One region of the Arthrobacter sulfonylureivorans genome, then DNA from elsewhere that is predicted to be linked to it. Evidence: predicted binding sites of a transcription regulator. Region 1 holds the regulator's gene; each other region holds the start of a gene.

Region 1 (10,565 bases):
CGGAGGCTTTGCCTGCGGCGCGACCTCAACCAGGTCAAGATCCGATTCCGTGGCCAGGCGCAGAGCATCCTCAATACGAACAATGCCCACCTGTTCACCGTTCGGCCCGACTAAACGCACCTCGGGAACGCGGATACGATCGTTGATTCTTGGCTCGCTAATGGGTGGCTCCTGTCACTGATATTCGTCTGCCGCCGGCAATGAAAGAAGGCCTCCCATTGCAAGCGCAATCGAAGGCCTCGAAGTGGCGGCAGGCGGAACTGTGGAGTTCCGGACTGGGCGTGGGCAACGTTGTTCAACGTTGCCGGCCGTAGCCTGCCGACCGAAACCCGGCAGCTCTGGCTAGCCATACCGACGGGTGGGAGAGGTCTCCGCTTGCAGATCGGACCCTTTTGCCTACGTGCTTTCAGGCACATAAGTAACCGGATCCAATTGGTCTGTGAAAAGCTTACCAGTATGAGCAGCTCAGATAACAATCCGCAGACCGACGACCATCGCCACAGCTTCGCGCCGGACGCCGGTTCTGCCTCCCCCCAGGAACAGGAAGTCTTGGGACAGATGCGCGATATCGCCGAAGTGCCCGCCGTCGAAGTCATCACCACCGCGGCAGTCCACCTGATGAGCGCCGCCGCCGTGAAATGCGGTTTGGCCGCCGGCGAGGATGCGGAAGAGCTCAAAGACCTAGATGAAGCCCGCAAGCTGATCACCGCGCTGGCCGGCTTCGTGACCGCTGCTGCGCCGGAAATCGGCAGCCAGCACGCAGGCCCGTTGCGCGATGGCCTCCGCTCCCTGCAGCTCGCCTTCCGCGAGGCCTCTGTCATCCAGGACGAGCCGGGCAAGGGCCCGGGCGAGAAGTTCACCGGTCCGGTCAACTAGCCTGGCAAGAACTCCAGAACTGCACAGAACGACGCCGGTGCCCCGCACCGGCGTCGTTCTTATCTTTAATGCTCCTGGTGCAGGCGGACCCGTGCGAAGCTCAGCGGGTGAACTTGAGCTCCAGCGAATCCACACGCTCGGCAAATTCCTGCCGTGCCTGCAGCCGGTCTTGGATCCGCCCTGCCAGGCCGGCCAACTCCTCGCGCCCCAGGCCGTCACGCACCTGCAGCACTAAGCGCAGCTCCGGACCGTGGCCTCCGCCCGCCACTACCGAGCCATCGGCCGCACGCACCGCGATGCCGGTCCCGGGCTCGACGGATGCGGCCATGACGGCTTCTTCGGCGCTGGTCGCTTCGGCCACCCAGTCCAGCAGCCCCGGATCGCGGTAGGAGGGCACCCATTCGTGCTGCTTGGCCAACGCCCACACGGCCGGCCGCCGGACCACGAAGGTCAACGCGGCGCCCGGGTCCATGACCATCAGTTCTGCGTCTTCCGACACTGCCGCCAACGCCGCCCGCGGAGCGTAGACGGCCACCGGCCGGGCTTCGGGATGCCAGGCTTCGAGAGCGGCGGTATTGCTGAACGCGGGCAGCGCACGGCGCCCGTCCGGGGCTTGCAGGGTCACCAGAGCCATGTCCGCCTGTTTATCCGACGTCAGGCCGCCGCTGCCCTCCGCCTCTTCTCCGAGCGTGGCCACGATGGGGACGAAAACGCGGGCGTTGGCCAGGGCGGCCACCACTTCCGCTTCCCCGCCGGTGCCGGCGGCCAGCCACTGAAGCGCCGCTTCATAGGCCGGGTCGGTGCTGCCGTCGTCGTGATCGAACTGGTGCAGCGGATTTCCTTCGCCGCTCAGGTCCCGCCCGGCCCAGGTTTGGCCCGCCGAATCCCCCGCACCGCCCGCTCCCGCGAGTGCTGCGGCGATGTGGGCTGGCAGCTCCTTCTTAGCCACGCTGGTACCTCAGCGCCGTCCGGCGACGTCGAGGGCTTCGGGCAGGGTGAACTTGCCCGCGTAGAGGGCCTTGCCGACAATGGCTCCTTCGACTCCGGTCGGGACCAGCTCACGCAGCGCCCGTAGGTCAGCCAGGCTGGAAATACCGCCGGAGGCCACCACCGGCTTGTCGGTCCGCTCACACATCTGCCGCAGCAGGTCGATATTCGGTCCGCGCAGTGTGCCGTCTTTGGTCACGTCGGTCACCACATAGCGGGCGCAACCGGCATCTTCGAGCCGCGACAGGACGTCCCAGATGTCACCGCCATCCTTCGTCCAGCCGCGGGCCGCAAGCGTGGTGCCGCGGACGTCGAGACCGACGGCGATGGCGTCGCCGTGCCGTTCAATGGCGCGCGCTGTCCATTCCGGGTTTTCCAGAGCGGCGGTGCCCAGGTTGACGCGGGTGGCACCAAATTCCAGCGCCCGTTCCAAGGACTCGTCATCGCGGATGCCGCCGGACAGCTCCACCTTGATCTTCAGCTCGTCGGCGACGCGGCGCAGCACTTCTGTGTTGTTGCCTCGGCCGAAAGCCGCGTCGAGATCCACGAGGTGCACCCATTCCGCCCCGTCGTTCTGCCACGCCATGGCAGCTTCCAGCGGGTCGCCGTAGCCTGTCTCGCTGCCGGCTTCGCCCTGGACGAGCCGGACTGCCTGGCCGTCTGCTACGTCGACTGCCGGCAGGAGTTCGAGGATGGGCGTTTGGTTCGTCATAGTGATTCCGCTTTCTGCGCCGTCAGCTGCGCGGGCTGTGGGTGGTTACTCGGTCGGACCGAGGGTGAGCAGGTAGGCAGCCAGCAGGGCCATCCCCGCCAAAATCCAGAAGACGATGGCCGACCACTTGGGCAGCCGCTGTTGCCGGAACGAGATGGCACCGCCGGCCAGCAGCCCGGCCAGGGCCATGAGGAGGAGGCTACCCACGGCTATCGCAGCGTCTTCAGCCAGTTGCGGAGCAACTCCGCGCCGGCGTCGCCGGACTTCTCCGGATGGAATTGCGTAGCACTCAGTGGACCGTTTTCAACGGCCGCGATAAACGGGGCCCCATGCGTGGACCAGGTCACCCGCGGCGGCGCCATCGCCGGCTGGGTGATATCAAAGTTCCAGTGCTGCACACCGTAGGAGTGCACAAAGTAGAACCGCTCGTCTTCGATGCCGGCGAACAATCGGCTGCCCTCCGCGGCGTCAACGGTGTTCCACCCCATGTGCGGCACTACCTCCGCCGGCAGCGCTTCCACGACTCCGGGCCATTCCCCGATCCCCTGCGTGCGGACCCCGTGTTCCACTCCCTCTTCGAACATGACCTGCAGGCCCACGCAAATGCCCAGCACCGGCCGGCCGCCGGCCACCCGGCGTCCGATCCAGCGAAGGGCATCAACAGACTTCAGTCCTTCCATGACCGTGGCGAAGGCACCGACGCCGGGGACCAACAACCCGTCGGCGTTAAGCACATCCTCGGAAGCATGACTGAGCGTGACGTCGGCACCGACGTGTTCCAGCGCCCGGACCGCCGAGCGCACATTCCCGGATCCGTAGTCCAGTACGGTGACTTTGGGCCCAGCCGTCACAGGGCACCCTTCGTTGAGGGAATGCCCTCGACCCGGGGATCGGACTCAACCGCGGCGCGCAATGCCCGGGCGAACGCCTTAAACTGGGCCTCGACGATATGGTGCGGGTCGCGGCCGCCCAGCACGCGCATGTGCAGGCAGATCTGGGCGTGCAGCGTGATGGCTTCGAAAACGTGGCGCGTCAAGGATCCGGTGAAGTGCCCGCCGATCAGGTGGTATTCCTGGCCGGCCGGTTCTCCTGAGTGCACCAGGTAGGGACGGCCGGAGACGTCGACGACGGCGTGGGCCAGCGCCTCATCCAGCGGTACCGTTGCTTCGCCGAACCGGCGGATCCCGGCCTTGTTACCCAGGGCCTGCTTCAAGCACTCGCCGATCGTGATGGCGACATCTTCCACGGTGTGGTGGGCGTCGATATGGGTGTCGCCAGTGGCCTTCACGGTCAGATCGACCAGCGAATGCTTCGACAGTGCGGTGAGCATATGGTCGTAGAACGGCACGGTGGTGCTGATCTCGGATCGGCCGGTGCCGTCGAGATCCAGTTCAACCAGCACGGACGACTCGCTGGTGATGCGTTCGAGGCGTGCGGTACGTCCGGTGGTGGTATCCACGGTCATGGGAGTCCTTTGACGAAAATGGTTGACCGGCCAGGCCGGTGCGCTCTTAGTACAGTTTAGGAGACTCGGCTCGACATCAGAGCCTTGATGCCGTCGAGGAAGGCTGTGGTCTCGGCCTCAGTGCCCGCCGTCACCCGCAGATGTCCAGGAATCCCGACGTCGCGGATCAGCACGCCGGTTTCCAGAAGGCCCTGCCACACCGCGTGCGGGTCGTCCAGACCGCCGAAGAACACAAAGTTGGAGTCCGACGGTGCAGGCTTCAACCCCAGCTCGGCAAGTCCGTCGACAATGCGGTCCCGTTGGGTCTTGATGTCCTCAACATTGGCGAGCAGGGCGCCAGCATGTTCCAGTGCGGCCAGCGCCGTCGCCTGGGTGATCGCGGACAGGTGGTAGGGCAGGCGGACCAGGCGCAGGGCATCGGCAATCTGCGGTGCGGCGGCAAGGTACCCCACTCGGGCACCGGCAAGGGCGAAAGCCTTGCTCATGGTGCGCGAGACGATCAGCCGCTCCCGGCCGGGCAGCAGCGTCAGCGCGCTCGGCGTGCCGGCGTGGGCGAATTCGGCGTAGGCCTCATCCACTATCACGATGGCGTTGGACGCCTCCCCCGCTTCGTAGGCGGCCTCGACAACGTCGAGCCCCAGTGCGGTGCCCGTCGGGTTGTTCGGGGAACACAGGACGACGACGTTGGCAGCGGCTTCTGCGACAGCAGCGGCAACCGCTTCCGGAGAGATCGTAAAGTCCGCTCCCCGCGGAACCGCAACATACTCGGTGTCCGTCCCGCTGGCCAACAGCGGGTACATGGAATACGTCGGGGGGAAGCTCAGCAGGGTCCGGCCCGGCCCGCCGAAGGCCTGAAGGATTTGCTGCAGCACTTCATTTGAACCGTTGGCGGCCCAGATGTTCTCTGCCGTGAGCCCGTGTTCCAGATAGCGGGACAGTGCCGTCCGAAGCTCGGTAAACTCGCGGTCCGGATACCGGTTCAAACCGGCCGCCGCCGCACTGACGGCCGAGACGATGGCTTGATGCACCGTCTCCGGCAATCCGTGGGTGTTTTCGTTGACATTCAGGAGGATGGGCACGTCCAACTGGGGGGCGCCATATGGTTCCAGGCCCCGGAGATTCCCCCGCAACGGCAGACGGTTCAGGCGTTCTAACTGCTCACTCACCGATCCAGCTTAAGCTTCGGCCCGCCCGGGGCAGGAATCGGGCGGGCCGAAGCGGCTCATATTACGGTTCCCTCAATGCGATGACGGCACGAGCAGCTGCTGGCCGGAATGGACGATGTCCCCATCCAGGCCGTTCAATTGCGCGATCTCGAAGATGACATCATGCGGGTTGCGGTCAGGGGCCGACAGCACTGCCACATCCCACAGCGTCTGGCCGCTGCCGACCGTGACAGTAACAGCTGGCCCCGGCCCCAGCCCCCCGGCAGCGGCCATCGCCGGTGCGGTGAAGAAGCCGACCAAGGTGAGCGCGACGGCCGCGGCAAGCATGAGCGGCAGGCCAATCAGCAGCAAACGGCCCCGGCGGGTGAGCCGGAGGGCGGAGTTGGCGCGGAGGTCTGCGGACTGCGGTGCGAGCTGGGCGGACATGGTGCCACCTTTCCGATTTTCGATCTATTTCGACTGGTTTCGATCATCGAACCACTGCATTCGAACGTATCTTCGAATGCATCTTCTACAGTTTTAGCACTGGTGATCGACTATTGTCGAGACTCAGTCGAACAAATGTTTGAAATTCCTCACCGCCTGGCCTAGCGTTGATGGCATGAGCGGCTGTGAATTGCAGTGCATCAGCCGCCACTGACAAAACAGTCGAGACAGCAATCCGAGTGCCGGTTCCGCATCAGCCAGACCCGGCACCTGGACCATCATGGGAAGACCGGGGCCGGATATGTCCGAAGAGACCACCACCACCGCCGGAGCGCGGCGACGAGGCCGCCCTGTCAAGGTCGGACGCAGCCTGACGCCGCGGCAGAAGAAGATCTTGGAAACGATCCAGCGCTCCGTCATTGCCCACGGGTATCCGCCGTCGATGCGCGAGATCGGTGACATTGTCGGCTTGGCCAGCTTGTCCAGCGTCACGCATCAGCTGTCTCAACTGGAGAAGATGGGCTACATCCGGCGGGACCCGAAGCGTCCCCGGGCAATGGAGATCCTCACCCCACTGACGCTTGAGCATGGCGGCGTGGAAATAGTGGGCGTGGACGAGCCGCAGCAGCTGCGCAGCTCTAGCGGCGTCGCGGTGTCCGAACTCACCACTTCATCCGATACGGCAATGGTGCCGTTGGTGGGGCGCATCGCCGCCGGCGGACCGATCCTGGCAGACCAGGCGGTCGAGGACGTCATGCCGCTTCCCCGGCAGCTGGTGGGGCACGGCGAATTGTTCATGCTGAAGGTGTCCGGCGATTCGATGATCGATGCTGCCATCTGCGACGGCGACTGGGTGGTGGTTCGGCAGCAGCACACCGCCGAGAACGGCGACATTGTTGCGGCACTGCTCGACGACGAGGCAACGGTGAAAACCTTCCGGCAGCGCGATGGGCACACCTGGCTGCTGCCGCAGAACACGCGCTATGAACCGATTCTGGGCGACCACGCAACCATCATGGGCAAAGTTGTCTCCGTGATGCGCGCGCTCTGACCCCTCCGTCACCGAACCTTCGGCCTGCTGTGGCCTGAACCGGCGGGACCCGGTCCCTGCCCCAGCCGGTTCAGGCTGCAGCAGCCGCCAGCCGCTCCAGAATCTGACGGGCGATGGCGCCGTCTTTCGTACTCCAAAACGGCGGCAGGGCACTGCGGAGGAAATTTCCATAGCGGGCGGTGGCCAGACGGGAATCCAACACGGCCACCACCCCCTTGTCATTGGAAGCACGAATCAAGCGGCCGGCGCCCTGGGCCAACCGCACCGCTGCGTGGGTGGCCGAGACCGTCATGAAACCATTGCCTCCGGTCTGGGCTACCGACCGGGTACGGGCGGTGGTCAACGGGTCGTCCGGCCGCGGGAACGGAATGCGGTCGATGACCACCAACCGGCAGGCCTCGCCCGGGACATCGACCCCCTGCCACAGCGTCATCGTGCCGAACAGGCAGGTGTCCGGTTCATCGGCGAATTGGCGAACCAGCGCCCCGATTGATGATTCGCCCTGGCACAGGATGGTCAGGTCGGTGCGCTTGCGCATTTCGGCGGCAGCTTCCTCTGCCGCGCGACGCGAGGAGAACAATCCGAGGGCACCGCCGCGTGAGGCCCTCAGCAGCTCCTCGAGTTCGTCGAGCTGCTCGCTGCTGGTGCCGCGGCCCGGCTTGGGCAGGTGCGATGCCACGTACAGCACGCCTTGGCGAGGGTAATCGAAGGGGCTGCCCACATCGGCGCTTGAGTACGCCGGAGCGCCGGCCCCCAACAATCCAAGCGAACCGGCAACAGCGTCAAAAGTTCCCCCCACCGACAACGTGGCGGAGGTTAGCACCACCGTATGTTCGTCGAACAGCCCCTCGCGCAGCCTGGAGGCAACAGACAACGGCGCGATGTTGAGCGTTGCCGGTTGGTCGTCACTGGCGATGTAGTCGCCGGTCTCGCCGTACGTGCTCGGGCGGGTCGCCCAAATGACCTCGCGGGAATCCGCCGCCGACAGCAGCCGTTCGGCCATCTCCAGCACCGCAGAAAGGCGGGAGCGGGCCATCTGCCTCCCGCCGTCAGCTGCCCCGGATCCCTCGGGCTTGGAATCTGATAGCGCCGCACGGGCCGCCTCCCGCAGCTGCACGAGTACCAACTCCTGCTCCTCGCGCAGGCCGGAGGCCAACAATCCGCTCGGCAGCGGCTCCAGCACATCCTCCAGGGCGCCGGCAGCCGAGTTGAGAGGCTCCACGCTGATCCCGGTGTGCTTGCGCGCGGTCGAAGCCGCGGTGCGGACCATGGCAGCCGACAGCTGCCCCGCCACAGCGCTGGTCACGCGGTCCTGCAATTCGTGGGCTTCGTCAATCACCACCACGTCGTAGTCCGGAAGCACTGCCACGCCCTCGAAGGCGTTGATGGCGAGCATGGCGTGGTTGGTGATCACGATGTCCGCCTCTGCCGCATGCCCGCGCGCCAGTTCACTGAAGCATTCGGCGGCGAGGGGACACTTTTGCGCGCCGAGGCATTCCATCGATCCCACGGAGACCTGGCGCCACGCGCGGTCGCTGACGCCGGGCACCAGTTCATCGCGATCGCCGGTCTCGGTCTCCTGCGCCCATTCGCGCAGGCGCACCACCTCCTTGCCCAGCGCCCCCGCGGCCCCGGTGGACGTCCCTCCGCCAGCAGGAGCCGGATGCGGGACGGCGTCCTCGCCGAGGCTGAAGAGCGCGGCAGGGGCGTCTTCGTCCGGAAAGCCGCCGGCCAGCTTATGCAGGCAGACGTAGTTGTTCCGCCCTTTGAGCAGCGCCACATCCAGCGGCCGGGGAAGCTCATCGGCGACGGCTTCCATCAGCCGCGGCAAGTCCCGCTTGACGATTTGCGATTGCAGGGCCAGCGTCGCGGTCGAGACGATGGCCGGCTTCTCACCCTCCAAGGCCTGCACCATCAGCGGGATCAGATAGGCCAACGACTTGCCGGTGCCGGTGCCCGCCTGGACCAGCAGGTGCTGGCGGCGATCGAAAGCCTCGGCTACTTTGGCAGCCATCTCGTGCTGGCCGGCGCGGTGTTGGCCGCCCATGCCCTGGACCGCGACATCGAGCAGTCGCAACGCCTCGCCGGCCGGTACCCGGGTGTCAGTCATGCCGCAGGAATCGTTCCAGCTCCGCTGCCAAGCCCTCACGAACCAGCACATCGAGCCGTGTGCCGTCTTCCCCGTGCTCCATGGCGAGGATTTCGGCGTCCTCGCTGTGCAAGCGGCTGATGACTTCGCCGTGGTCGTAGGGCACCAGCAGCCGCAGCTTCACGCTGGGCCGCGGGATGGTTTCGCTGATCAGTCGAAGCAGCGTGTCCATTCCCTGGCCGGTGCGTGCCGACACCACAACGTGGTTCGGTTCGCGCTGGCGCAGGCGTTCGACCACAAAGGGATCGGCAGCATCTGCCTTGTTCAGCACCACGATTTCAGGAATGTGCCGGGCATCCACCTCGGTGAGTACTTCGCGCACAGCGGCGATCTGGCCCTCCGGGTCGGGGTGTGAGACGTCCACCACGTGCAGGATCACATCGGCGTCGGCAACTTCCTCCAACGTTGAGCGAAAGGCTTCCACCAGTTGCGTAGGCAGCGAGCGGACGAAACCGACAGTGTCGGCGAGCGTGTAGCCAATGCCGTCGGGTGTTTCCGCGCGGCGCACGGTGGGGTCCAAGGTGGCAAAAAGCGCATTCTCGACCAGAACGCCGGCATCGGTCAGGCGGTTGAGCAGCGACGATTTTCCGGCGTTGGTGTAACCGGCGATGGCCACCGACGGAACGGCATTGCGGCGGCGGTTGGCACGTTTGGTATCGCGTGCCGGCTTCATGGCGGCGATTTCGCGGCGCAGCTTCGCCATCCGGGTCCGAATACGTCGGCGGTCCAGTTCGATCTTCGTCTCACCGGGTCCGCGCGAACCGATGCCGCCGCCGGCAGCTCCGACGCGGCCGCCGGCCTGGCGGGACATCGACTCGCCCCAACCGCGCAGGCGCGGCAGCAGATACTCCAACTGGGCCAGCTCAACCTGGGCCTTGCCTTCGCGGCTCTTGGCGTGCTGAGCGAAGATGTCCAGGATCAGCGCCGTGCGGTCAATGACCTTGACCTTCACGATGTCTTCCAGTCCGCGGCGCTGCGAAGGCGAGAGTTCGCCGTCGACAATGACCGTGTCAGCGCCGGTGGACATCACGATGTCCCGCAGTTCCTGCGCCTTTCCGGAACCGAGGAAGGTGCCCGGGTCCGGCTTCATCCGGCGCTGCACGATGCCGTCCAGCACCTCGGAGCCGGCGGTCTCCGCCAGCGCCGCCAGTTCCCGCAAGGAATTGTCCGCGTCGTCGGCCGTTCCTTCGGTCCAGAGACCGGCCAGGACCACGCGTTCCAAGCGCAGTTGCCGGTACTCGACCTCGGTGACGTCCTCCAGCTCGGTGGAGAGGCCTGCTACGCGGCGGAGGGCACGGCGTTCGGCCAAGTCCTGCTGGTCACCGTCGAATTCGGAATGCTCGGAGTCAAGTTCGGACAGGGCCTGCGCTCGGCCGCCGACTCCCGGCTTGCTTCGGGCCGCAGTGTCGCGGGCCAAGATACGGTCAATGACTGCCTGGATCTCATCCGGCGTCATTTCCGGTTCCGGCGACGGCTGGGGGCTGTTGGTGGTCATGCTCTCCTTCGAAATGTCCGTGGTCTTATCGTAGTCCTCCGGGATGCGTGCAGCAGAGCCCGAAGATGCGGTTTGTGGATGATCGGCCAAAAGTCCTCCTGGGAAGGGCCCCGTCGGTGCGGGGCAGAAAATGCGTGGCAGCTGGCGCCTGCTGGTGCGGCCGGCATCACCCGGCACCGGGGACCTGAAACAACCGGTACAAGCGGCTGCGGAGGTGGAGCGTTCCACAAGAGTTTCG
Region 2 (10,565 bases), 540 kb from region 1:
TATCGGTAAAGTCGAAGGCATGGAATCTGCAGGAAGCCGGACGTGACCACGGTGGCTGGACGCGCACTCCGGCGCGACATGCTGCTCGATGGCGCCCGCGTGCGTTATTGGGAGTATCCCGGGTACGACGACGGCGCTCCCACCCTGGTGATGATCCACGGCTTCCGCGGTGATCACCATGGGCTGGAACTGGTGGTTGACCAACTGCCCGGATACCGCGTGATCGCCCCGGATCTGCCCGGCTTCGGCGAGTCCGAACCGCTGGCTTCCGGCAGCCACGACATGGCGGGCTACACCCGGTTCCTGCACAGCTTGGCCGGTGCACTGGAACTGGGCCCGCAGACCTACATCCTGGGGCACTCCTTCGGGTCCATCGTGGTCAGCCACTATCTGGCGGCGCACCCGGGCAGCTTCCGTGCCGCCATCCTGGTCAACCCGATCAGCGAACCCGCGCTGCAGGGACCCAAGGCGATCGCCTCCCGGCTCGCCGGCTTCTACTACTTGGCCGGCGCCAAGCTGCCCGAGCGGCTGGGCCTAGGGCTGCTGCGCAACCGGGTGATTGTCCGGGCGATGAGCATCATGATGGCCAAGACCCGGGATCCGCAGCTGCGCACCTACATCCATGCCCAGCACGATGCCTACTTCAGCGCTTTCGCGAACCGGGGCGTGGTGTTGGAAGCGTTCCGCGCGTCCATCTCCACCGACGTCGCTCAGGTGGCCGGCCGGCTGGACCTGCCGGTGCTCCTGATCGCCGGGGAACGCGACGACATCGGTTCCGTGCCCAGCCAGCACAGACTCGCCGCGGCAATCCCGGGTGCGAGGCTGGAAGTGATCCCCGCCGTCGGGCATTTGATCCACTACGAAACCCCGGCCCCGGCCGCCGCGCACATCCGGGACTTCATCGACGGAATGAGTGCATGAAACTCCTGATTGACGCCCGGTTCACCCGCACCGACCAGCTGGACGGCATCAGCCGCTACGGCGCGAGCCTGATCGAAGCCACCGCCCGGCTGGCCGATGTGGGCATGCTGATTAACGACGAACGTCAGTTGCAGTTTTTGCCGGACGTGCCGTGGACCAAGATCAACAGTCCGCTCTCCCCCGCCGAGCTCTTCGTGGCACGGAGCGTGAACAAGCTGGGCGCCGACGTCGTGGTCTGTCCCATGCAGACGATGGGCAGCTTTGGCCGCGACTACGGGCTCATCCTGACCCTGCACGACCTGATCTACTACTCGCACCCCAAGCCTCCCGGCTTCCTGCCCAAACCGGTGCAGTTGCTCTGGCGGCTCTACCACAAGGCCTACTGGCCGCAGCGTCTGCTGCTGAACCGTGCGGACACCGTGGCCACGATCAGCCACACCACGCAGTCACTGATGGAGCGGCACCGGCTCACCCGCAAGCCCATCCGGATTGTCTCTAACGCCGCCCAGCCCCACGGCGCGCCGCGGGATCCCGCCAGTGGTCGCGACAAGACCCTGCTCTACATGGGCTCGTTCATGCCGTATAAGAACGTGGAAACCATCATCGACGGCATGGCTTTGCTGCCGGACTACCAGCTCCACCTGCTCAGCCCCATCCGCCCGGAGCGGCAGGCCGAACTGGAGTCCCGCGCAGCCGATGCGCGCCACCTGGTCTTCCACAACGGAATTTCCGACGCCGGCTATCAGCAACTGCTGCAGCGCACCACCGCACTGGTCACCCTCTCCCGCGACGAAGGTTTCGGCCTGCCACTGATCGAGGCGATGGCTGCCGGGACGCCGGTGATCGCCAGCGACATCCCCATCTTCCGCGAGGTTGGCGGCGGCGCGGTCACGCTGGTTGATCCCGACCAACCGGCCGACTTTGCTGCCGCCGTGGCAGCATTGGACCAGCCCGGCGCCTTCCGCGCCGCCTCCGAAGCCAGCATCGCGCGGGCCGCCGCCTACGACTGGGACGAATCCGCCCGGCAGCTGGTGGCCGCCGCCGAGGAAGTCATGGAGCGCCGACGCCGGGAGCGTTAGAAATGGAGCGCCGACGGCGGGAGCGTTAGCCGTAGCGTGACCCGGTGTCCTGCGCCGCGGTTCTGTCGCTCGCGGGATCTCCGACCAGGGAAAGAACCCAGCGCTTCCACCCTTAGAAGGGTGGCGGTGTGAGGTCGGTGGCGATTCCGTTGTGGGTGGCATGCGGTGTGGGCGGGTGCGCGGCTTGGCGCTTGCGCCACGCAACTTTGAGCTTGGTGTTGAGTTCGCTGATTTCCTGCCGTTCGAGGATATCGGCGAGCTCCCCCGGCGGTGTGACCGCCAATGGTTCCGCGGTGGTGGAGTAGGTGATCCCCGCGGCGGTGGTCCAGTCTATGGTGCCCGGGACCGGCTGGCCCACCTTCGCGTAGCCGGCTGTCTTCAACGCATGGTGAACCTTGCAGAAGCAACACATGCAGTCGACATCAGTCTTCCCACCCTTCGAATAGGCGTGGACATGATCGATTTCGCAGTGTTCGGCCGCCCGGTTGCAGCCTCCTCGGCACGTCCGATCCCTGGTGCGCAGGAACCGGCGCTGCGCCTTGGTGGGTCGGTACTGTTTGCGGTCGAGCGCGAGCACTGCACCGTTGATCGGATCGGTCAGGATTCGCGTGAAGGACGTCCCGTCGCCGACCAGCCGGCGGGCCACGTCGGGGGCGATGGGACCGTACCCGTCGAGTTCGGCTGGCTCCTGACCCAGTCCCAGAAGGGTCAGCGCCGGGACGGTGAGGCTGGCCTGCGCTGCGATCCTCGGCCCTGACTTACCCATCCGCGGCCCCGGTGAAATGCCGGTCAGCAGCAGGTCCGACAGAACGTCCGCGCGCAACTGGGTCAGCGTGCGTGACTCCTCGGCGCCCTGTAACGCTATGGCGGCGGACTGGATCCGGTTGAACGCCGCGACCGCTTCCTCGGCCGGCAGGTACGCGTTCAGCCACGCCATCCCGTCCTGGTCCGGATGCAGTTCAACCCGCCGGTCCCGGCGCGCCTTGGCATGGCGGACGGCGATCGATTCGGGGTGTTCGCGTTCGCGCCGGGTCCGTGCCCGGGCGGCGAACTTGGGCCGGTTCATCGAGTCCTCAGTCGCGGCAGGCAACATCACAGCCTCGAACCCGGCGCGGGCGTCTTCGGGCAGCGAATCGGCCTGGTTCACAAGAGCCTCGGCGATCACGGCACTGGTATCACCGGCTTCCAGCGCTGCCAGCGTGTTCCGGAAGGTTCCGTTGAGCTTGAGCGCCAGAGCGATCTTTTCCTGCGCCGTCCTCCGTGCCAACCCGAGCGCGCGGGCGGCTTCGTCCACCACCGAGGATTCCGCGTCATGGCCGTTTGGGCGGCGCCCCTCCGGTTCGTACGGCGTGGCCCAAGCCTCTTCCTGTCCGTCCAACGCCTGCTGGTACAGGGCATTGAGCAGGCTGAACTTGTGCGCTTCCAGCCACGCCAGCACCCGCCCGGTCTGGACCAGCGCGCACGCGGCCTCTTCATAAATCATCAAGGCAGGCTCCTGCCGGCCCACTACTTCCAACAGTTCCCGTCCGGACAACCGCAACCCGGCACCCGTCCCGGCCGTGCCGGCGTCGGCCGCGGCACCGGAGGGAAGGCCGGCGCCGCCGGCCGAAACAGGCAAGCCAGCCGAATCGCGGAAGCCAGCACGTTCAGGAAGGTCCGAATCGGCGGGCCTGTCACAGGATTCGTCGTCGAAAAACTCCCTCGGCAGCAACCCGTTCAGCGGATCCACGCATGGCCCATCCAACGAGGCACCCAATGACGCCTCCAGTTCCGCCCAGTACGTCTCCGCTTCGGGGGATTCATCCCACCTACCCGACACCCAGCCTGGATCCGGATCAACAGGGATCCCGTCCCCATCGAACTCCTGCACGGTGGTAAAACGGCGCGCCTGCCCCACCAATTGCGCCCCGCCTGCGGCCCCGCCGAGAGGTTCAGCCTGCGACTGATCAGCCAGCGGCTGGCCGGAGGCGTCCAGCGATTGCGGCCCGAACGGCATGCCACCCTGGCCGGAGGGGTCCGGCTCGTCGGGTTCCACTGGTGCAGATGCCATTCTCCTATTTTACTAGCATGTGAGTTCGAACACAATAGGTATAAGGTAGATCATAAATACGACTACGGACGGAGGTGAAGCTTCGCAGCCAGTACGTAGCCAGATGAAGACGGGATCGACTAGCCCTCGAGCTTCACAGCCCTTAGAGCTAGCCCTCGAACTTCACAGCCCTTAGAGCAGGTCAATACCGTCGCAACGGACCTGCACCGGGTCCGGGACGCGCTTGGCGGCCAGTGCCGCCTTACGGTGGCGCAGCGCAGCAGTAACTTTAGGCCCGTCCTGGTAGCTGAAGAACAGGAGGAGCCGATGCTCACTGCTCTCCCCCGGCCGCTCCTGAACCTCACGCGACGGAAGCTCCACCGGGCCGACGCTGCGCAGGCTGCCGCCGAGTTCGAAGTCGGCCATGAAGGCTTCAATCCCCGATGCCTTCCCGGTCAGGGCCGCAATCCGCACCGCGGGCGGCAACTGGAGCTCGCGCCGCAGCTGCATTTCTCTGGCTGCCGCGCCCGCGGGGTCCCAGCGGACCAGCGGGGCAACCACTGCCTCTTGGTCGGCGGTGACCACCACCAGTCCGCCTTCGGAAGAAGGTTTCACCAGGGAGGCAGCACGAAACCATTTGCGCAGCACATCTTCCGGCGTCCGTAGGGACTCTCTGCTGAGCATGGCGTTTCCGTCCAGCAGCAGGGCCGCTGCATAGCCTTCGGGCGCCACCGGCTCGGCGCCCGGAGTTGCAACCACCAGGGCGTTCTTAGACTCAACCACGGACTTGATGTGGTCCCCCGAGGAGGAGACAACCGTGGCACCGGGGAAAGCGCGCCCCAGTTCCTCGGCCGTCCGCAGGGCACCCGCCACCGAGGCGCGAAGCCGGTGGGACCCGCATTCGGGGCAGGCGTAGTTCGTGGCGAGCCGACCGCACCAACGGCAGGCAGGGGTCGCGGTGCGGCCCGATTGCGCCAATGGACCGTTGCAGTCGGTGCATCTGGCCGGTGTGCGGCAGTCTTGGCAGGACAGCGCCGGCGAGAATCCCGTCCGCGCCACCTGCACCAGCACGGGCCCGCGTTCCAGTCCTTCTTGAGCCGCCCGCCACGCGGCGTGCGGCAACCGTGCATGCCGCAGCATTGGGTCGCGTTCCTGTTGGAACGAGTCAGCGGTATTGAGGATGCGTGGCGTCGCTTTCCGCAGGAATGGCCGCGAGGGCGTGAGCGCCGATGCCCAGCCGCTCCCGACCAGCCGCTCAACCTCGCCGCTGCGCGAGACACCGGCGAACAGCGCCGCGCAGCCGCTCTGCGCCGACCGCAACAGCAGCACTTCGCGGGCATGCTGGTAAGGCGAACGCTGCTCGAGGAGGAGGTCATCGCCGTCGTCCCACAGGGCGACCAGGCCGAGATCCTGCACCGGTGCATAGGCCGCCGACCGCGTCCCGACTGCCACGGTAACTTCGCCGTGCAGCAGCCGCAGGTAGTTCCGGTAGCGCGGCGTGGGACCGTCCTCGGCGGTCAACCGCACGTACTGGTCCGCGCCCAGCACCTGCTGCAGTTCCGCTTCCAGACTGGCCAGATCCTTCGCATCGGGAACAACGACGACGGCGCCGCGCCCGCTCTGCCGAACGCTGGCGACGGCGTGGGCTACTTGGGCGGCCCAGGAAGCCCGGCCGTACGACTTGTGGCTGGCCAGGACCGCCCGCGGCGCGGCACCCGCGGCCAGTTGGGCCAGGAAATCCCCGGCGCCCTCGTAACCGGCATAGGCTTCAGCGGCACCCGCTGACGGCTCGGGATATCCGGCGCCGTCGGCTGACGTCGCATCCGGTGCAACGGGCTGCTCTGGCCGGGCGGCGAACTCCTTGTCCACTTTCGCGACGCGGGCAGGGATGGCTGCGCGCAGCACGTCGGAGACGTTTCCGGCGTAGCGCTCCGCCACCGCGGTGGCCAGCCGGAGCAACTCGTCGGTCAGCACCGGTTGGGCGGACACCACTTTGGCCAAGGGGGCCAGCTTGACGCCTTCCGGCGCGTTGGAGGTCCGGCGGGTGATGAAGCCGCTCATCTCCTGGCCGCCGAATCGGGCCTTGACCCGGGCACCGGGAACGGCCTCAGCGTCAAGGGCCTCGGGCACCACATAGTCGAAAATGCGGTCGAGATGCGGCAGCGACGTTTCGATCAGCACCTGGGCCACCGGGTTGGTGGCGGCCGCCGGCGAGGTGCCGGGAGCATTCTTCGGAGTGCCGAAGCCCTGCAGCAGGCTCAGCTGGTGCGGATCAGAGCCCATCGGGCTCAGGCGTTGAAGTAGCTGCGTAGTGCGTCGGCGCGGTCGGTCCGCTCCCAGGTGAAGTCCGGAATTTCGCGGCCGAAGTGGCCGTGCGCTGCGGTCTGCTTATAGATGGGCCGCTTGAGCTGCAGGTCGCTGATGATACCCAGCGGGCGCAGGTCGAACACCTCGTTGATGGCCTGCCCGATACGCGCCGGGTCCACCGTCTCGGTGCCGAATGTCTCCACGTAGATACCCACCGGCCGGGCCATGCCAATGGCATAGGCGATCTGGATCTCGGCCCGACGCGCCAAGCCGGCGGCCACCACGTTCTTCGCCACCCAGCGCATGGCGTAGGCCGCCGAGCGGTCCACCTTGGACGGGTCCTTACCCGAGAAGGCGCCGCCGCCGTGGCGGGCCATGCCGCCATAGGTGTCCACAATGATCTTGCGTCCGGTCAGTCCGGCGTCGCCCACCGGTCCGCCGATCACAAAGTCGCCGCCCGGGTTGAGAATGTGGCGAACGTCCGTGGCGTCCAACGAACTGGCCGCGAGCACGGGCTCGATCACGTGCGAGGCCAGATCGGCACGCAGATGGCCAAGGTCCACGCCGGCTTCGTGCTGGCTGGAGATGACCACGGAGTTGACGGAGATGGGCTTGTCGCCGTCGTAGCCGACTGTCACCTGCGTCTTGCCGTCCGGGCGCAGGTACGGCAGGGTCCCGTCCTTGCGGACCTCGGTCAGCCGCTCGGACAGCCGGTGCGCCAGCCAGATCGGGGCGGGCATCAGCACATCCGTCTCGTCGCTGGCATAGCCGAACATGATGCCCTGGTCGCCGGCGCCCTGGGCGTCACGCTCGTCCAGTCCGGTGCCCTCGCGGACTTCGAAGGAATTGAAGACACCCGAGGCGATCTCCGGCGACTGTTGGCCGATGGAGACGGATACGCCACAGCGCGCGCCGTCGAACCCCTTGTCCGATGAGTTGTAACCGATCTCAAGGATGGTCTCCCGGACAATCTGCGGAATCTCCACGTAGCCCTGCGTGGTGACCTCACCGGCCACATGCACCAGGCCGGTCGTGGTCAGCGTCTCCACGGCCACCCGGGAGTCGGGATCCACGCGCAGCAGGGCGTCGAGAATAGCGTCGGAAATCTGGTCGCAGATCTTATCCGGATGGCCTTCAGTCACGGACTCGGACGTGAAGAGCCGCAGATTGCTGTCAGAAGAAGTCACAGACATACCTTACTTGCTGGCGGGGACCGCCACGGAACCGTCGACACGACGCCGCGGCGCCGGTCATGAAGCGAAACAGGGGGACATATGGGTCACGGAGGCCGGAGCTTCCGTGGGAAAGCATCGCCGCAAAAGGCAGCTTTGCGAGGTCAACTACCGCTGCGGCTGCCGGCGCTGCCCGGGATTGGCGCGGCCGGGCTTGGTACGGACGGCGCCGGCGCCAAAGACCGATCAGCCGGAGAGTTCGGCGACGATGCGTTCAATCACCGTGGCGGCCGCGCTGTCCTTGCTGCCGCGGTGCGACTGCGGTTCGGCTCCGCTGCGGGCCAGTACGGTAATCTCCGTTTCGTCTTGGCCGAATACCAGGTGGCGGCCCACGCGGTTGAGCACCAGAAGGTCGCAGCCCTTGCGTTCGAGCTTGCTGAGCGCGTAGTCCAGCACGTTCCCGCGGTCGTCGCCGGTCTCCGCCGCGAAACCGACTATCAGCGGCGTGCCGTCGGTGCCGCGCTGCTGCACGACCTCCACCAGAATGTCCGGATTCCGCACCAGCGTGATGACCGGGTCGGCGGCGTCGTCGCGCTTCTTGATCTTGCTGTCGGTCACCTCGGCAGGGCGGAAATCTGCCACTGCCGCGGCCATGATCACGACGTCGGAGCGCGCCGCTGCTTCGAGCGTCGCCTCGCGCAGGTCAAGGGCGGTTTCCACCGAGCTGGACTTGATCCCGTCGGGAATGGCAACTTCGATGTGCGCGGCGATCAGTTCGACTTCGGCACCGGCGGCCGCGGCGGCACGGGCCAGGGCGATGCCCTGTTTGCCGGACGACCGGTTGCCGAGGAAACGCACCGGGTCCAGCGGCTCGCGGGTGCCGCCGGCGGTGATCAGCACGCGCTTGCCGGCCAGCGGGCCCGGTTCCGATGCAATCTGCCCAGTCACGGCGGTTTCAGCCACAGAAAACCCAGGCACGGAGGTTCCCGGTGCAGACGTTTGCGGGACAGAGGCTTCCGGAGACGTTTCCGGCACAGCGGCTTCCAGCGACGTTTCCGGCACAGGGGTTCGCTGCGCCGCCGACCCAGGCTCCGCCGTCGGGCGCTGTTGCAGGGTTCCGTCGGCGAGGCTGCCGGTGATGAAATCGTAGATGTCCGCCGGTTCGGGCAGCCGGCCGGGGCCGGTGTCCTTGCCGGTCAGCCGGCCGACGGCCGGGTCCATAACGGTGCTGCCGCGGCTGCGCAGCGTGGCCACGTTCGCCACGGTGGCCGGGTGCATCCACATTTCGGTGTGCATGGCCGGCACGAAGACCACCGGTGCGGTTGCCACCAGCAGCGTGTTGGTCAGCAGGTCGCCGGCAAGACCGGCCGCGGCGCGCGCCAGCAGGTCCGCGGTGGCGGGGCAGACCACCACCAGGTCGGCCTCCTGGCCGAGCCGGACGTGATTCACCGATTCCACATCGTCGAAGACGCTGTTGCTGACCGGGTTGCCGGAGAGGGCCTCCCAGGTGGCGCGGCCAACAAACTTCTCGGCGGCGTCGGTGGGGATGACGGTGACGTGGTGACCGGCTTCCTTAAACAGCCGAAGCAGGGATGCCGATTTGTAGGCAGCGATGCCGCCGCCTACGCCCAGAATGATCCGCATGCCTGCCCCGGTGTTAGACGCTGTAGTTACTCTGCGACCGTTTCGACGGGCTTGCTGACCAGCAGGCCCTCGTTGATTTCGCGCAGTGCGATGGACAGCGGCTTCTCATTCAGCTTGGTGTCCACCAGCGGGCCAACGTACTCGAACAGACCTTCGTGCAACTGCGAGTAGTAGGCGTTGATCTGGCGGGCACGCTTGGCACCGTAAATCACCAGCGCGTATTTCGAATCCGCTGCTTCCAGCAGGGAGTCGATCGGCGGGTTGATGATGCCTTCGAGGTTGGTCGACACAAAATCTCCAATTTTGTTCCGGGACAATTCTTCCAAGACCTGCTCAGCGCGGGTGCGGAAGAAGTCCCATCAGTGAAACGAGCTCGTCTGCCGCCCGCTGGACATCGTCGTTAACGACGGTGAAATCGAACTCGGGCTCGGCAGCAAGTTCTAGTTTAGCGGTTTCCAGCCGTTGCTGCTGTTCCTCGGCTGTTTCGGTGCCGCGGCCCACCAGCCGGCGGACCATTTCGTCCCAGCTGGGCGGGGCCAAGAACACGAAGGTGGCCTCCGGCATGGACTCCTTGACCTGCCGGGCACCCTGCAGATCGATCTCCAGCAGCACGGATTTGCCGTCTGCCATGGCGCGCTCCACGGTGCGGCGCAGCGTGCCGTAGCGGTTCCGCCCGTGAACCACGGCCCACTCCAGCATGTCGCCGGTGGCCACCAGCCGGTCGAACTCCTCGGCGCCGACGAAGAAGTAGTGAACGCCGTCCTGTTCACCGGGGCGCGGCTCACGGGTGGTGGCGGAGACGGAGAGCCAGACTTCCGGGTAATTGTCACGGATATAGGTGGAAACGGTGCCCTTGCCGACGGCGGTGGGGCCGGCGAGAACGGTCAGGCGGGGTTTATCGGACATATCTTTCATCTGTTACTGGGACTCCAAGTGGTCAATCAGGGCACGCCGCTGGTGGATGCCGAGGCCGCGCAGCCGGCGGCTGCGCGCGATGCCGACCGTCTCCATAATGGCGGCGGCGCGGACCTGGCCGATGCCCGGCAACGATTCGAGCAGCTCGGCAACCCGCAGGCGGCCGATCGACTCCATCGACGCGGCGGCCTCGATCACCTCCGCGATGGTCATGGCACCGGACTTAACCTTGGCCTTGATTTCCGCGCGGTCAGCCCGGGCTGCCGTCGCCTTCAGACGGGCGGCAGTGCGTTCGCTCTCCGTGAGCGGTCGAAGACCCACAGCTCCTCCAGACAATCCGGCCCGTCGGACAAGCCGGCCCGGCGGGCACTTTTGGGCATGAACTGAACTTACCAGAACCGCACCGCTCCGGCCCCGGGCCGGCGGGGTGCACAGAGCCGCAGCCACGGCCGGCTCCGGTCCGGAACAGCGGCCGAAGCCGGAGCCAGCGGCGGGCTG
Region 3 (10,565 bases), 1.6 Mb from region 1:
GCCGAGGTGGCCCAGTGCATCGCCACCATGGGCACCGCCACTCCGGAGGCCGTGACCATCGTGGCCGAGACGCTCAAGGTGCGGGCCGGCGCCGTCGTGCCCCGCCAGCAGGTGGAGGTGGTGGGCGGCGTGCAGCCGCTGGTGGACATCATCAACCGCGCCGACGTCGCCACCGAACGCGCCCTGCTGGAGGCGCTGGACGAACGCGACCCGGAGCTGGCCGAGGAAGTCCGCTCGCGGATGCTCACCTTCGAAGACATCACCAAGCTGGAACCGCGCGACGTGCAGCAAGTGCTGCGCGGCATCGAGATCGCGGTGCTGGCGGTGGCCATGAAGGGCGCCAGCGAACCGGTCACCGAACTGATCCGCAAGAACGTCTCAGAGCGCAACCGCGACATTCTCGACGACGAGATCAACGCCACAGGCCCGCTGCGCATGTCGCAGATCGAAGAGGCCCGCGCGGACATCGTGCGTTCCATCCGCGAGCTGGAAGCCAGCGGCATCATCACGGTCCAACGCGGCGTGGAGGAAGACGAATATGTCTACTGACGCGACGTTTTCCAGGCTGAGCTTCCCGGAGCTGAACACCGGGGCGAAGAACTTCTCCAAGGTGGCCTACACCGAGCTGCGCAGCGACGACGAGGCGCAGGAGCGGGCGTTCGAACAGGCCAAGGTCCGCGGTCACGCCGCAGGCTACACCGCCGGCATGCGCGAAGGCGCCGAGATGATGCGCGCACGCCAGCTGGCCATGGAGCAGGACCACACCGCCATGATGGCCGACGGCCGTGCCCGCGTGCAGCAGGCGGTGGCAGCGCTCGGTGCTGCCACGCGTGCGTTGGAAGAACGCGCTGCACCGGTGCTGGCCGCCGCGCAGAACACGCTGGCCGCGGCAGCCATCGAGCTGGCCGAGGCCATCCTGGGCCATGAATTGTCCGACGGCCATGCCTCCGCGCGCTCGGCCCTCACCCGGGCACTGGCCGGGGTGGATGCCTCCCGGGTTCACACCGTCCGGATGAACCCGGCCGACCTGACCATGCTGGCGCCGGAAACCCGCAGCCAGGCCGGCGTTGGTTTCAGCCCCGATTCTTCGCTGGCCCCAGGCGATGCGGTCACCGAATTCGCCGACGGCTTCCTGGACGCGCGGATCCGCACGGCGCTGGCCCGCGCCAAGGCCGCACTGCTGGAGGTGCCGCAGTGACCGCCGTGGCCTGGCGCCCGCGCGCCGACCGGTTCGCCGACGCGCTGTCCGCAGCCGCGCCCCAGCGCTACGGGATGGTGTCCTCGGTGGTGGGCCTCGGGGTCGAAATCATTGGCCTGGATTGCGCCATCGGCGACCTGGTGGTGATCGGTGAGGGCCAGGGCGTGGAGGCCGAGGTGGTGGCCACCAACCGGGACAGCATCCGCTGCATGCCGCTGGGCCGGCTCACCGGGATCAACACCGGCACCCCGGCCAAGGCCAAGGGCGTCCCGGTGCTGGTACCCACCGGCGCCGGGCTGTTCGGCCGGGTGCTGGACGGCATGGGCCGGCCGATCGACGGCAAGGGCCCGCTGGTCTTCGATCAACTGGTGCCGCTGGACAACGACACCCCGTCCGCCATGCACCGGGCACGGATCGAGACCCCGCTGCAGCTGGGCGTGCGTGTGCTGGACACGCTGACCACGGTGGGCAAGGGCCAGCGCATGGGCCTGTTCGCCGGTTCGGGCGTGGGCAAGTCCTCGCTGTTGTCCATGATCGCCCGCGGCACCGACGCCGAGGTCTCCGTGATCGCGCTGGTGGGGGAGCGCGGCCGTGAAGTCCGCGAGTTCCTCGAGGATGACCTGGGCGAGGCCGGCCTGGCGCGCTCCATTGTGGTGGTCTCCACCTCCGACGAGCCCGCGCTGATGCGGCTGCGTGCGGCCTTCACCGCCACCCGGATCGCCGAGTCCTTCCGCGACCGCGGCGCCGACGTGATGCTGATGATGGACTCGCTCACCCGCGTGGCCATGGCCCAGCGCGAGATCGGGCTTTCCGTCGGCGAGCCTCCGGCCACCCGCGGCTACCCGCCGTCGACCTTCTCCGTACTGGCCCGGCTGCTGGAACGCGCCGGCACGGCCGAGACCGGCTCGGTCACCGGCATGTACACGGTGCTGGTGGACGGCGACGACCACAACGAACCGATCGCCGACTCCGCCCGCTCCATTCTGGACGGGCACGTGGTGCTGGACCGCAAGCTCGCGGTCTCCGGGCACTACCCGTCGGTGGACCCGCTGGGTTCGATCTCCCGCGTGGCGTCCAAGGTCAATACACCGGAAAACTCCCGCGCCGCCGCCGCCCTGCGCAAGGTACTGGCCGCCCGCAAAGCGGCGCAGGACCTGCTGGACGTGGGCGCGTACCAACCCGGGTCCAACCCGATGGTTGATGCGGCCGTGCAGCACGAAGACGACATCAACCTGTTCCTGCAGCAGCGGATGGACGACCAGACGCCCGCCGCCCAGTCCTGGGATCAGCTGAACCGCCTGACCCGCACCCTCGGAGGTATGTAGAGATGGCTCGATCCTTCCCCCTGGCCGGACTGCTGCGGCTGCGCCAGCTCCAGCAGGACCAGGCCGCCGGCCATCTTGCCGCCGCGAACAACCGCGCCCGCGAGTCCGGTGCCCGGGTGGTGGCCGCCCGGAACGAGCTGGGCGAGATTATCAGCGAGGTCTCGGACGCCACCACGCTGCATGCCGTGGCAGCCGCCCGGTCCGCCTCGCGCAGCATGCTGGCCGACCTGGAGAACCTGGACCGCACCCGGCAGCACGAGGCCCAGCAGGCGCAGCAGGAGTTCCTCGCCGTGCGCAAGCAGTCCGTGGGGCTGGAGAAGCTGGAAACCCGGCACGTTGAGGCCGAGGCAGTCGAGGAGCTCCGCCGCGAGCAGCTGGTGCTGGACGAGCTGTCCATCGGCGCCCGGGGCGGTGACGGACGATGAGCATGACTGACACCATGGGACGGATCCAGCAGATCCAGTCCACCCTCACCCAGCTCACCCAGCCGGCCGTTGCGGCCGATGCCGCTTCGGGCACGTCCGGCAGCGGCAGCACCGGCGGCAGCACGGCAAGCACGTTTGCCGATGCGCTCACCGCCGCGACCCGTAGCTCCACGGTCGGCGGTGCCTCCGGCATGGCCGCGACCGGAACCGCGGCGACCGGGTCCGCCGCCGAACTGATCGCTGCCACCGAGAAGTACGTGGGCCTGCCCTACGTCTGGGGCGGCAACGATGCTTCCGTCGGGCTGGACTGCTCCTCCTTCGTGCAGCACGCCTTCCGCGACATCGGCATCGACCTGCCGCGCGTCACCTGGGACCAGATGAAGGAAGGCACCCCGGTAGCCTCCATGGCCGACGCCAAACCCGGCGACCTGCTCTTCAGCTTCGACGGCGGCCACGTGTCCATCTACCTGGGCAACGGCAAGGCCATCGATGCCCCGCAGCCCGGCGACACCATCCAGGTTCGCGACGCGTGGGAGAACGACTCCAACATCACCGCCATCCGCCGCATCCTGCCCGATGAATCCACGGTCCAGGCCGCCGGCGGTGTTGGTGGCGCTGCTACCGGCGCTGCTGCCGGCTCAAGCGCACTGACCGCTGACCAGCAAAGCGCGCTGACCGAACTGATCGGCGCCGCCCAGCTCTCCACCTCCACCGGACTGGGCTCGATGCTCAGCGGCCAGATCGGCACCGCCGGCGCCATCAGCGCCATGCTGTCAGGCCAAACCGGCAACGGTGGCCTCGCCTCCATGCTCTCCGGCCAGGGCTCCGCCGGTTCCGGACAATTGACCGACCTGCTGGCCACCGCACAGGCAGCCATGGCGACAGGACAGAGAGCATGAGCCTCCCCGTGAACTCCCTACCCATCGCCGCCGCCGCTTCGCCGTCCCGTGGCAGCGGGTCCGGTTCGCGCTCCTCCGGCCCCGGCTTCGACGCCGCGATGCAGGGCGCGCTCCAGCAGGGTGCTGCTTACTCCGCGAAGCCCTCAAAGCACGACGCCGCCGCCTCCACCGGGGGCACCGCGGCTGCCGCTGGCAACGCCGGTCAGGCGGGGCCAGGTCCGGCCGCCGGCGGCGCCGCAACGCCGCATCCTGACGCCAATGGCAAGACAGCGACTGAGGTCAACGCGATTCCCTCCGGCGACGCGGCAGTTCCTGCTGGGACAGGTGCAGCTACACAACCCAGCGGCGCAGCGGCCCCATGGCTTATGGTTACGGGTCCAGCTCTGCCCGCGGACGACGCTGCCGGTGCCGCAACATCAGCAGAAGGCGAGGCCGCGGCCGCTTCGCAGTCCACTGCGCCCGGTGATGCGGTGAACGTCACGGCAGCCGTCACCGAAAGTACCGGTGGCTGGCCCGCCGCGGTCGGTGCTCCGGCAAGGGATGCAAGAGCACCTGGTGGCACCACAACCGCGGCCAGCACTACTACGTCGCATACTGGCCTTGCGGTACCCGGTGATCAGCCTGCTGTCCGCCTTGTCCATGGGCAGAACGTCACCGCGCCCGGCGCAGGAGGCCCCACTCCTGCCGCGGCCGCGACCGCGGACACGGCCGGCGCGGGAACAACCGCTGGTGCTCCTCTAACCGGGGTCCCCACTGCGTCTGCAACCGGAACTCCCGCTGGTGCTCCTGTAACCGAGGTCCCCACTGCGTCTGCAACCAGACCCCCCGCTGGCGCCGCTGCAACAGCGGCTCCAACCACGTCTGCAACCGGAACACTCGCGGGGGCTCCGGGCCAGGCCGCCGTAGTCGCCGGAAACGTACCCGCGGCCGGAGCCGTCGTGGCGGCGGCGGTTGGAACAGGGGAAGCAACGCAGAACCAGTCGGCTGCTTCGCTCGCGCAAGCTGCCCCGACCCAACCACCAGCGCAGGCGAGCACAGCTACTCAGCTGCCCACCGGCGTCGTACTTCCCGGACAAATGCTCCCGGGCAGCGCGACCCAAGGTGGGCTCGCTTCGACCGAAGGGGCAAGCGCAGCCGCAGCCGCAGCCACGGCTTCGGTCAACGGTGCCCGTGGCGAGGCCGAACAGCTGCCGGTCAACGGCCCGGTTCCGGTGTCCGCCCAACCTGCCCCGGTGTCCCAGACCGCGGCAACGGCCCCTACCTCGGCGCCAGCTCCCGTGCCTGCACACCAGCAGTTGCCCTTCACCGCGCAGGTGGCCAGACCGCTGTTCACCCTGGCGCAGGCCAAGCCGGGCGAGCACGTGATGACCATCAGCGTCACGCCGGACAACCTCGGTCCGGTCACGGTCCGTGCCCACGTGACGGGGGAGGGCGTGCGGGTGGAGCTGTTCGCGCCGAACGAGGCCGGCCGCGAAGCCCTGCGCGCCATCATGGCCGACCTGAAGCGCGATCTTGCGTCGACCGGCATGAACGCGAACCTGGATTTGTCCAACCAGAACCGGCCCAACGATGACCGCCCTGGCCTGCAGTTCGGGCCTGATGGCAGGCCCTCCGGCCGTTCGCAAGGCCAGGACGGCCGACCGGGAACATCCCCCGGAAGCGGCGCTGTCAAAGACACCACCGATCCATCCGCCCTGAGACGTCCCTACGGGATTTCGACCAGCCTCGACGTGCTGGCCTGAGACAAGGAGAACCATGCCCACCGACTCAGTCACGCCCGTTGGCACAGTCACCCCGACGTACACGGCCCCACCCGTCCGCGCGCCGAAACAGACCATGGACGGCGAGATGTTCATGCACCTGCTGGTCACCCAGCTGCAGAACCAGGACCCCAGCTCGCCGATGGACACCAACCAGATGATCTCGCAGACCACCCAGCTGGCCATGATGGAGAGCATCGCCACCATGACCACCACCAGCGAAGAGAATTTCTCGCTACAAATGCGCGGTGTAGCCGCGGCGCTGGTGGGCCAGCAGGTGAGCTACTACGGCCAGGACGGCTCCCTGATCACCGGCACAGCCACCTCGGTGTCCTACGCAGGGCCGGTCCCGCAGGTCATCGTGGACGGCAAGGAGATCCCGCTGGACCTGATCGCCGGGATCAACGCCGCCGCGCCGGCGGAGTCCGGCTCCGGCGGAGCTGACGACGCCGCTGCCTCCTCTGGTGGTTCCGGCAGCGACGCCTCGGGGACCAGTGGGGGCGCCGCCTGACTTGTTGTGTCCTCAAGCCGCTTTTGCAAGCAACAGATTTTCCCAGTCACTGAATCACTCGTCCGTTCCACGATCCGAAAGGCGCTGATCATGCTCCGCTCGCTCTACTCCGGAATCTCCGGTCTCCGCTCGCACCAGACCATGCTGGATGTCACTGGCAATAACATCGCCAACGTCAACACCACCGGCTTCAAGGCCTCCTCGGTCCAGTTCCAGGACACCCTGTCCCAGATGACCCAGGGCGCAGGCGGCCCGCAGGCCCAGGCCGGCGGCACCAACCCGGCTCAGGTGGGCCTCGGCGTGCAGGTTGCCGGCATCTCCACCAACTTCACCCAGGGCTCCTCGCAGGCCACCGGCAAGGCCACCGACATGATGATCTCCGGCGACGGCTTCTTCGTCACCACCAAGGGCGGCGAACAGCTTTACACCCGCGCCGGCGCCTTTGAGTTGGATTCCACCGGACGCTTGGTCTCCCCGGACGGAGCGATTTTGCAGGGTTGGATGGCTGCGAACGGCCAGATCCCGGTCGGTGGTCCCGTTGGCCCCATTGATCTGTCCCCCGAAGCGATTTCGGAAGCGAAAGCGACAACGGAGGCTGAAGTCTCGGGGAACCTGCCTTCGGAAGCAGCGGTCAACGATCGTTTGGTCCGTGATGTGGAGATCTATACAGCTGACGGAACCAGATCGACGTTGTCGTTGACATTCCAGCGCACTGCAGCCGGTTGGGACGTCAAACACACCAACAGCGCTAACACCGAAGTCACCATTGGACAGCTGGAATTTACCGATGGCAAGATGACGCTACCCACTGCTCCGGTTGCTCCTTTTGACGCAGACGGCATCGACATCGATATCTCAGCGCTCACAGGTTATGCAGGTATGACCACGGTCGGCTTCGAGAGCCAGGACGGCCGCGCTGCTGGCGCACTGGAATCCTTCACGATGGCCAATGACGGAACCCTGATGGGATCCTTCAGCAATGGTCAACAGGCTGTTGTTGGTCGCATCGCTTTGGCCAACTTCACCAACCCGGGCGGCCTCGAAAAGGCGGGCTCGTCGTCGTACCGTGCCACGGCAAACTCCGGCCAGGTTGAGTTGGGTACAGCCGGCACGGGCGGACTTGGCACGCTGGCCGGCGGCTCGCTGGAAATGTCCAATGTGGACCTCTCCCAGGAGTTCACCAACCTGATCGTTGCGCAGCGCGGCTTCCAAGCCAATGCCCGCATCATCACTACCTCCGACGAAGTGCTGCAGGAACTGACAAACCTGAAGCGCTAGTCCGGAGGCCCCAAGCCACCACCGAAGTGCGGCTGCCCGACCGTTCGCGGGCAGCCGCAGCGGCCGTCTGCACCGTTCGCAGGCGGCCGTTTTTCGTGACCAGCGCGTTGTACTCCTCCGCCTGCCGGTTGCCCTTTCGGCGTCCACTATCCCTACACATTCGACTGTTTCGCTAGTGGGTCGAATGTGTGTGCGAATAAAATTGTGGTATGGCGCTTGCACCGTTGGACCGTACCGGGGAGATGGAGGACCCTCTCTCCGAGGTACGCGCCCTGATGCAGGACGTAGCTGTTTGGTTCGCCGCCGAGTCGGGTTCGCTGAGCACGCGGGAATTGGCCAACACCCTAGCGGCGGTCGAGGACGTTTCGAAGACGGTGGAATTCCTGCAGGCCGTCGGCGCCCATGCGGTGGAGCGGGCGGATATAGCCGCGAACGGTGAAACGGCAGGCGAACCCAGTGCCCTTGCGGACACGCCTGATTCCCCCGGTACGGCGGGGTGGGCCAACCCGGCCGCGGCCATAGCCGCCTCCGGGAACGATGCTGGCGAACGCGGCGGTATTGTCGCCGCGCGGCCTGACAGTGCGGGTTCGAAACAGCGGCAGCGCCGGCGCAAGACCGAGTTCCGGAACAACGCCGAGTACCTGCGCTCCCGGCTGGGGATCGGCATCGTCGAAGCGCGACGCCGACTGCGGGTCGGAAGAGTAATCACCGCGCCGGTGCGGTTGGACGGTGAACGAAGCGCTCCGGCTCTGCCCGCACTGGCGGAGGCGATGGCCGCCGGAGTGATCAGCGGGAACGCCGCGGTCCTTGTCACCGATTCGATCGGCCGGGCCCGCCATGCCGCCAACCCGGGGACCTTGGAAGCAATGGAGTCCTCGCTGGTCCGGCAGGCCGCCGAGGGCGACGACGATACGCTGGCGATGGTCGCCAAGACCTGGGAAACAGCCGTCGACCAGGACGGCGCCGAGCCTTCTGAGGAAGAACTGCGGTCCCGGCAGGGCATGTTCTACCGCGGCCGCCGCCGCGGGTTGCACCAGTTCGTCATCAATACCACCGACGACCAGTACGAGGCCCTGGCCACGGTGATGAACAGCGCCGCGAACCCGCGCATCCGCTCCGACGCCATCGAAACCGCCGCCAACAGCCGGACCCAAGGCGCCCCTGCCGGATCGGACGGCAACGGCACAGGCACCACCGCAACCACGGATGCCGGCACGGCCGGCACCGGCGTCGCAGATCCCGGCAGCGAAGATCCCAGTCACACCGACATGGACTGCGCGTCTTCCGCCCCCATGGGAGATGCAGAGGGCGATGTTTCGGACGTTGATTCACGTCCCGGCGGGGTGGATCCGGCGGTGGTTGCCGGAATGGATGGCTTCACCAGGGCGCAGAAGCTGCTGGCCGGCTTGATCGGTGCCTGCCGGATCGCCCTGAACGTGGACAAGCTTCCGGACTCGGGCGGGCACCGCACTCAAGTGATTGTGACCGCCGGTTATGAACAACTGGTCGGCTTGCTCTCTGGCGGCGGCAGCGCGGTCTTCAACGGGTCTCTGTCGGCCAAGACGGTGCGCCGGATGGCCTGCGATGCCGAAATCATCCCGGCGATTCTCGGGTCCAAGGGCGAGGTCCTGGACCTGGGCCGGTCCCAGCGGTTCTTCAGCCGGGCCATCCGTAAGGCGCTGCTCCTACGGGACAAAGGCTGCGCCTTCCCTGGGTGCAGCATGCCCGCGTTCTGGACCGAAGCGCACCACATCGTGCCCTGGTGGGCCGGCGGCCGCACGGACATCAACAACGGGGTCTGCCTCTGCAGTTTGCACCATGACCTGATCGAACAAGGCAACTGGGAAATCAACGTCATTGACGGAATCCCGTGGTTCACCCCGCCCGACTACATCGACCCGGACAGAAGACCACTGCGAAACTTGTACTGGCAAACGCACGTCCCGGCCAGGCCGCTCCGGGCTCCATAATGAAGCTGACCTTGCGCAGCGCCACCTGTAGTTGGCGCGACACGATGGCCGTTCTGAGCAGGGGAGTCCCCTCCACCGTTACTTGGGCGGCCGACTTGCGATCAGGAAGCCGATGACTTCGGGACCGCACCAGCCCGACGATGCGGGGTGACACAGCTGACAACCAGCCCGCTTAGCTAACCGCTGGGCGCGCGCGGCCGAAGGTAGTAGGTAGCGGCTCACCGGAGCCCTCGAGAAACCTGGGATGGGCTGATGATCGTAGTAACGCGGCTGAATGACAGCCAGTTTGCGGTCAACCCTGACCTGATTGAGCGCATCCACGCCAACCCGGACACCACGCTGGTGATGGTGGACGGTGCGAAGTACATCGTTACCGAGACGATGAGCCAGGTCATCGAGATGATCGCCAGCTACCGCGCCTACGTGCTGCATCTGGCCCGTGAACTGCCGCCTTCAGTCCACCAGCACAGCCATCCCCAACTCGGCCTTGTGCCCCCCGCGGTGTCTGCCTCCGGAGACGAGTCCGGGGACTCCGGTAACACTGTGCCGCTGCGCCCTAGGAATACGTAAATGGATCCCGCAACACTTATTGGCCTCCTGCTGGCCTTCGGCTCGCTCTACGCCATGATCACCCTTGAGGGTGCACACGTTGAGGCGCTCCTCATCCCGGCCCCCATGATCCTGGTTTTCGGGGCCACGATTGCCGTGGGCCTGGCCAGCACCACGCTCAAGGACGGACTTCAAGCGCTTAAGACGCTGCCGAGGGCCTTTACCGGAAAGGTGGCGAAGCCGCAGGTAGTCATAGACCGTGTGGTCGAGCTGGCCGAGAAGGCCCGCAGCGAGGGCCTGCTGGCACTGGATGCCGAGGCTACTGAGGAGAAGGACCCGTTCATGCAGCGGGCTCTGCAGAACATTGCCGACGGCACCGACGGCGAGGAACTGCGGATCCTCCTCGAAGACGAAATCAGCACGAAAGCGCGCGCCGATCGCCAGTCATCCAAGTTCTATATGAGCATGGGCGGCTACGCACCGACCATCGGCATCATCGGCACAGTCGTCTCGCTGACCCACGTGCTGGAGAACCTGTCCACCCCGGACACCCTCGGACCGATGATTGCGACGGCGTTCGTGGCCACGCTGTGGGGCTTGCTCTCCGCCAACTTCATTTGGCTGCCGATCGGCGGCAAGCTGAAGCGCCT

The links. Region 1 encodes LexA, which represses DNA repair genes until DNA is damaged. Its sites were predicted from a motif close to TCGAACANNTGTTCGA; they were not measured.
Region 2: the regulator LexA is predicted to act here: its motif matches at 4,064-4,079, upstream of MNQ99_RS10065 (HNH endonuclease signature motif containing protein).
Region 3: the regulator LexA is predicted to act here: its motif matches at 7,577-7,592, upstream of MNQ99_RS05500 (HNH endonuclease signature motif containing protein).

The regions. Positions count from the first base shown of each region.
Region 1 is NZ_CP093326.1:2,684,661-2,695,225, forward strand. It holds gene infC (translation initiation factor IF-3) at 1-120, opposite strand, end outside; gene MNQ99_RS12420 (DUF1844 domain-containing protein) at 457-876, shown strand; gene MNQ99_RS12425 (SseB family protein) at 977-1,825, opposite strand; gene priA (bifunctional 1-(5-phosphoribosyl)-5-((5-phosphoribosylamino)methylideneamino)imidazole-4-carboxamide isomerase/phosphoribosylanthranilate isomerase PriA) at 1,835-2,575, opposite strand; gene MNQ99_RS12435 (hypothetical protein) at 2,621-2,764, opposite strand; gene hisH (imidazole glycerol phosphate synthase subunit HisH) at 2,785-3,426, opposite strand; gene hisB (imidazoleglycerol-phosphate dehydratase HisB) at 3,423-4,040, opposite strand; gene MNQ99_RS12450 (histidinol-phosphate transaminase) at 4,097-5,206, opposite strand; gene MNQ99_RS12455 (LysM peptidoglycan-binding domain-containing protein) at 5,279-5,632, opposite strand; gene lexA (transcriptional repressor LexA) at 5,934-6,683, shown strand; gene MNQ99_RS12465 (ATP-dependent DNA helicase) at 6,754-8,793, opposite strand; gene hflX (GTPase HflX) at 8,786-10,327, opposite strand.
Region 2 is NZ_CP093326.1:2,148,707-2,159,271, reverse strand. It holds gene MNQ99_RS10075 (alpha/beta fold hydrolase) at 43-921, shown strand; gene MNQ99_RS10070 (glycosyltransferase family 4 protein) at 918-2,000, shown strand; gene MNQ99_RS10065 (HNH endonuclease signature motif containing protein) at 2,113-4,050, opposite strand; gene MNQ99_RS10060 (primosomal protein N') at 4,222-6,312, opposite strand; gene metK (methionine adenosyltransferase) at 6,318-7,523, opposite strand; gene MNQ99_RS10050 (bifunctional phosphopantothenoylcysteine decarboxylase/phosphopantothenate synthase) at 7,755-9,152, opposite strand; gene rpoZ (DNA-directed RNA polymerase subunit omega) at 9,179-9,442, opposite strand; gene gmk (guanylate kinase) at 9,486-10,058, opposite strand; gene mihF (integration host factor, actinobacterial type) at 10,071-10,388, opposite strand.
Region 3 is NZ_CP093326.1:1,110,819-1,121,383, forward strand. It holds gene fliG (flagellar motor switch protein FliG) at 1-549, shown strand, start outside; gene MNQ99_RS05465 (FliH/SctL family protein) at 539-1,198, shown strand; gene MNQ99_RS05470 (FliI/YscN family ATPase) at 1,195-2,523, shown strand; gene MNQ99_RS05475 (flagellar FliJ family protein) at 2,526-2,948, shown strand; gene MNQ99_RS05480 (C40 family peptidase) at 2,951-3,847, shown strand; gene MNQ99_RS05485 (flagellar hook-length control protein FliK) at 4,924-5,589, shown strand; gene MNQ99_RS05490 (flagellar hook assembly protein FlgD) at 5,603-6,118, shown strand; gene MNQ99_RS05495 (flagellar hook protein FlgE) at 6,209-7,396, shown strand; gene MNQ99_RS05500 (HNH endonuclease signature motif containing protein) at 7,606-9,366, shown strand; gene MNQ99_RS05505 (flagellar FlbD family protein) at 9,619-9,936, shown strand; gene MNQ99_RS05510 (motility protein A) at 9,937-10,565, shown strand, end outside.